Prochlorococcus marinus str. MIT 0919: one gene and its partner. The protein of the gene in region 1 interacts with the protein of each later gene in a pairwise test. Links are inferred from orthologs where the notes say so. Each region holds a gene or a part of one and is shown in the gene's direction. Other genes may lie near its edges.

Region 1 (2,907 bases):
TTTCCTTGGCTAATTTTGCAAATGTTGGTAATAAAGGTATTAGGATTGCATTGGAAAATAAACCTAAAGGAGCCTGAATTAAGAAATTTGCATATCCAAGACCAGCAGCTGCACCAAGAATACTTGATGCAAAAAATAGGTCGGTAATTACATTTACTTGTAACATACCTGAAGAGAGTATTGCTGGAGTGGCAATCCCCCACACTTCCTTCACTCCAGGATGAGTCCAGTCCCAAATGAGCTTAAATTTAAAAAGACCTTTTTTAACTAAAGCAGGTATCTGTATTATCAATTGCAGAAAAGCACCGATTAACGTTGCCTGGGCAAGGATGATTCCTCCTTTAAGATTTATCTCTGAAGGGCTATTTGTTGGATTTTGATAAATCCAGAAAGCTCCAGCAGCTATTATTAAGGACAAGCTAGAAATAATAGGTGATATTGATGGAATGAAAAATTGGCTATTTGCATTTAAGGATCCAAAACCAATTCCTATTAATCCTGATAAAAAAGCAATTGGCGACATTATTTGAAGTTGTTTTGCTGCTATGTCATGAACTTCTATGCTTAAACCAGGTCCTACTATCCTTATTATTTCATCAGGGATAAAAAATAGTATTGCACTAACAACAATTAAAAATAAGCTTATTGATGTATTTATTGAGGAGATTATATAAGCATTTTCTAGTTTATTTCTTCTACTAAGGACTGTTACCATTGCATTATGCAAAGGACCATTAATACCTCCTATAAGAATTAGAAAGAAGCCAGGTATTACATATGCATAGTTATAAGCATCATATGCTGCGCCAACTCCAAATGCTCCTGCAATGACAAGTTGGCGAGTCATCCCCCCAACTTTGCTGAGCAATGTTCCAAAGCTAACTATTAAGGCAATTTTTTTGAGTGATCTTTTCATGTTGTATGCACAACAAATTAAAGGAATTATTTAGAGGTTTTTTTAGTTCTATCCTCTAAATGTATTGCAATAGAAATTTTCTGTTCATGATTGGAAAGATTCTTCTAACTTTCCCAGCTCTTCAAGAGGGAATTTTATTGAAACGGTACAAGCGTTTTTTGGCTGATGTGAAATTAGAGAGTGGTGAAATAGTAACTGCACATTGCGCCAATACAGGTCCTATGACTGGGGTTTTAAATACTGGAGGTAAAGTTAGAGTTCGATATGCTCCATCTCCCACTCGTAAACTTTCCTGGTCTTGGGAACAAGCTGAGGTTGAAAATGATCAAAAAACTAAAACTTGGGTAGGAATTAACACTGGATTACCAAATAAAATTGTTAGGAGGGTTGTTGAGGAAGGACTTTTAAAGGAGGAATTGGGAGAAATTGCTGAGCTTCGCAATGAAGTTAAATACGGTAAAAAGGGCAATAGCAGAATTGACATGCTTCTTACTCCTCATCAAAGTGAAATTGATGATAGGAAAATCTATTTAGAAGTCAAAAATACGACTTGGGTAAAAAATTCAGTTGCTTTTTTCCCAGATACTATTACCGAAAGAGGTCAGAAACATCTAATTGATATGATTGATGTCTTGCCAAAGTCAAAAGCTGTATTAGTTCCATGCATTAGTCGCAATGATGTAGATTCTTTTGCCCCTGGAGATTCAGCTGACCCAAAGTATGGAGAACTTTTTAGACTTGCCTTAAGTTCAGGCGTTAAAGTTTTGCCATGTTGCTTTGGTTTTTATAATGACCATATCACTTGGGAAGGGCTACGACCTTATAACCTTTAATCTGGAAATTGAATAATTTTTATAGCAATAGATAACTTCTGATTTGGCAAGTTTGGATTTGGTATCAACAATTACTAGCCATGAATCAGAGTTGGTTCATATTTGTCTTTGTACTTACTGTTTTAAACAGTTCATTTGTAGCTTGGATTATTCATGACTACTGCTTTGCAATCACCGAGAGTGAGAAGCACTGCCCGCCTTCAGGAAGCAAGTCTTCTGAATGGGCCAATGCTTCTTATTCGAAGTATTCGTGGCTTAAGAACAAACAAAGCTTTGACTTGGCTAGCCACTATCCCTCTAGCCCTACTGGGATTAGGGGTTTTCAGCTTTGCTGCTAGAGCTGGTGTTGAATTATCAGACTTATCAGGTGCACAAGCTGCAACTTTTTTAGCTGATAACCTTTGGTTATTTATAGCCACAATCCTTGTCATCTTTATGAATGCTGGCTTCGCAATGGTCGAAGCAGGAATGTGTCGCTCTAAAAACGCTGTAAACATTTTAACTAAAAATCTTTTTGTATTTGCACTTGCTGTAACTGCTTATTGGGTAATTGGTTACTCGATAATGTATGGAGACTCTATTGCAGGCGGATGGCTTTATTTTTCTGGTCTTTTCTTTGATGCTGATCCATCAGGAGCCTTGGAATGTGCTGCAGCTGGTGATACAGGTTGCCTAGTCCCTGCAGTTGATTTTCTTTTCCAGGCAGCATTCGCTGGAACAGCAGCAACAATTGTTTCTGGTCTTGTTGCTGAAAGAGTGAAATTCGGCGAATTTGTTGTTTTCTCATTAGTACTTACTGCATTCATATATCCAATTTCTGGAAGTTGGCAGTGGAATGGCGGATGGCTTTCAGAGCTTGGTTTTATTGATTTTGCCGGTTCTTCTATTGTCCATTCAGTTGGTGGTTGGGCTGGTCTTATTGGAGCAATGCTGCTCGGACCAAGAATTGGGAAATTTGTAGATGGAAAGCCTCAGGCTATGCCTGGTCACAATATGGCCATTGCTACTCTTGGTGCCTTGATACTTTGGATCGGTTGGTATGGATTCAACCCTGGATCAGAATTGGCTATGGACCAATACGTTGCTTATGTGGCTGTAACAACTACCCTCGCTGCTGCTGGTGGAGCTATTGCAGCAACAGTGATTTCTACGCTTACA
Region 2 (2,937 bases), 1.0 Mb from region 1 along the record:
GGTGGAAATTCTTTAACAATGCTGTTGAGTGGAGATGAAACACAAGTACTAGCAAACCTTTTCAATAGATCCTTTGTCTCTCCAGTGCTTGGGAACATAAGCGGTGGTTTTAGTGAAAAATTGCAATTGTCTGTTTACCCAGCCTATGTACGAGGCCCAGACGTTTCAAGTGAAGGTGATAAAGGTCAAGCAGAATATGCTGATCATGATTCCTTTCAGAAGGCCTGGGTTACTGAGGTAGGCATTGATATAAGCGAAAGAATTAATTTTTCTATTCAGGCAACCCCCTCTCGTGAAGATGTCCCTCCTCAAGGAACTATCAAATATCAATTTAACCCAAGCTTAGGAGTCCTTGGTTCAGTAGACAATGATGGTAATTGGCAAAGTGAATTCCAAATATATTTAAGGTATTAAGTGATCAAAATAATATTCTTAACTTTATACATAGAAGTAGTTATCAAAATATAGTTGGCAATAACTTATAACGTAAATATAATCAAACATCGAGCTGAATTTGTGAATAGGTAAAGCTTATCTTGAGATTCCCCTGGGAGAATGTCTATCTCGAATTGGATTATATAGTTGTCTGAACTTTGAAAAGCATTTACTACGTATTTAAATGGATGCTGATAACAAGAGCTAAATTTCGTTTTGTAGTGTTAATTTGGCTTTATACCGATGTACGATTTAATTGTATCTTTGATAGGTGATAACTTAGTAAACCTTCTACAAATTAATGAATGATTCTCATAAGGTACCTGAACCGTCTGACGAGCTCCTCGAATTAGCTCTTTCAACAAGAAAGGCTTCGATCTCTTTGGGACAGAGTGGGAATACTACAAGGCAAGAAGCCTTAAAAGCGATTGCAGATTCCTTAAGAGACAAGGCCAAAGAAATCATTGATGCCAATCAGCAAGACGTAAAAAGTTCTTTAGAGGCTGGTCTAAGTCAGTCCCTGTTGTCAAGGTTAAAGCTCACCGACAGGAAGTTAGAAGCAGCTATAGAAGGCGTTAGGAAAGTATCACTCCTGCCTGATCCCGTTGGTATATGTCAGCTAAAACGCGAACTTTATAAAGACCTATGTCTTGAAAGGCGTACTGTGCCTTTGGGTGTCCTTGGGGTTATTTTTGAAGCTAGACCTGATGCGATGATTCAGATAGCTTCGCTAGCCATTCGGTCTGGTAATTCGGCGATCCTTAAGGGAGGTAGTGAAGCGAAACGTACAAACCAGGCAATTATGACTGCTATTCAGTATGGGTTAAATAACTCCTCTGTTAGCTCAAAATCTATATGCTTACTTACTACTCGTGAGGAAAGTATGGCACTACTTCGAATGGAAGGATTAGTTGATTTGATTATTCCACGTGGAAGTAATGAATTAGTTAAATTTATTCAAGACAATACAAGAATCCCAGTACTAGGTCATGCAGATGGTATTTGTCACTTATATGTCGATTCCTCAGCAGATTTGACCAAGGCATTGAAGATTGCCGTTGATAGTAAATGTCAATACCCTGCGGCATGCAATACTATTGAAACATTATTAGTTCATAAAGACATAGCACCTTCGTTTCTTGCAGAAGCTATACCTGCCTTCAATAAATCAGAAGTAAAGCTTTTAGGGGATAAAATGGCTTGTTCTTTTGGTGTTTTGGAAGAAGCACATAGAAGTGATTGGTCAACAGAGTATCTAGATTTAGTTCTTTCAATAAAAGTTGTTGAGACTATTGATGATGCAATTCAACATATAAATCGTTATGGATCACGTCATACCGAATCAATCGTTGCAGAAGATAAAAATGCCGCTGATAAGTTCCTTCATTCAGTTGATAGTTCAGGTGTATATCATAATTGTTCTACACGCTTTGCAGATGGTTTTCGTTATGGTTTTGGGGCCGAGGTAGGTATTAGTACACAGACACTTCCTCCGCGAGGGCCTGTTGGTTTAGAAGGGCTTGTTACTTATCGCTACTACTTAAGAGGCGATGGACATATTGCTGGTGACTTTGCGTCTGGTAGTAAAGAATTTATTCATAGGGACCTTCAATTGTGAATAGTCTTAGCAATTCAGGATGTATAAACGTTCAGGGTTTGAATCTTTGGGCGCATGTAGGTGCTTTAGAGAAAGAACGTACTTTAGGACAATACTTCTCCCTAGATTTTTGTGTTTGGATAGATTTAGAGAATGTCTTGTTAGATGATGATGTCTCTTCAACTGCAGATTATAGTATTGCAATAAAGGGATTGCAGGAGCTTTCCTTTACCATTGAATGCAACACTATTGAGAAATTTAGTGAGGCAATTTTAAATTACTTAGAAAGCTTGTATGGTTTGGTGCCAGTTAAAGTCTGTCTCACAAAATGTAGCCCACCTATAAGTGGCTTTTCTGGGAAGGTGTCTGTTTATAGAACAAGAAATTTTCAATCTGATGAAAAATGCGCTTTTTAAAAAGGCCTTTGGTTCTAATACATGGGTTATGGGATACACCTTCAATTTTTGATCGTTTAATACATTGTTTAGATGTACCTCACCGAATGATTTATGCACCGCATTTGCCCCATCAATTTGGTAGAAGATCTATTTTTGAATTGGCTACAGATTTTGAATCTTTAATTTGTAGACGTTTTGCTAATAACGTCTCTATAGACATTCTTGGTTTCTCAATGGGTGGACTGATTGGAAGGACTTGGTTGCAAGAATTAGGTGGTGCTAATAGGACCAGTCGCTTTATAAGTGTTGGCTCACCACAGAATGGGACTCTTACTGCACAACTTGTTCCTTCTTTTATCTTCCCGGGTATTGCAGATATGAAACTAGGTAGTCAATTAATCATTTCTCTTGATAAGAGTTCACATGCTTTAGATAATGTTGAATGTATTAGTTATTTTTGCGGCATTGACTTAATGGTTTTTCCGGGTTGGCGAGCCACCCTTCCCT

The links.
Region 2: the proteins of sfsA (region 1) and O5635_RS02520 interact in binary tests that used the Escherichia coli proteins (3 or more experiments, as listed by UniProt). The link is inferred for Prochlorococcus marinus str. MIT 0919 from one-to-one orthologs.

Annotation. Positions count from the first base shown.
Region 1 is NZ_CP114779.1:1,456,106-1,459,012, forward strand. What follows is about bases 12-2,875. They hold sfsA (DNA/RNA nuclease SfsA), read left to right. Parts: upstream 12-1,002; coding sequence 1,003-1,749; downstream 1,750-2,875. Other genes in these bases: murJ (murein biosynthesis integral membrane protein MurJ), read right to left, coding at 12-916; O5635_RS07960 (ammonium transporter), read left to right, coding at 1,903-2,875. Also shown: more of murJ, read right to left, coding at 1-11; more of O5635_RS07960, read left to right, coding at 2,876-2,907. UniProt on the Escherichia coli protein: Binds to DNA non-specifically. Could be a regulatory factor involved in maltose metabolism.
Region 2 is NZ_CP114779.1:439,430-442,366, reverse strand. The notes cover bases 1-2,894. They hold O5635_RS02520 (glutamate-5-semialdehyde dehydrogenase), read left to right. Parts: upstream 1-736; coding sequence 737-2,053; downstream 2,054-2,894. Other genes in these bases: O5635_RS02510 (esterase/lipase family protein), read left to right, coding at 2,436-2,894; O5635_RS02515 (dihydroneopterin aldolase), read left to right, coding at 2,050-2,448; O5635_RS02525 (translocation/assembly module TamB domain-containing protein), read left to right, coding at 1-414. In the rest of the region: more of O5635_RS02510, read left to right, coding at 2,895-2,937. UniProt on the Escherichia coli protein: Catalyzes the NADPH-dependent reduction of L-glutamate 5-phosphate into L-glutamate 5-semialdehyde and phosphate. The product spontaneously undergoes cyclization to form 1-pyrroline-5-carboxylate.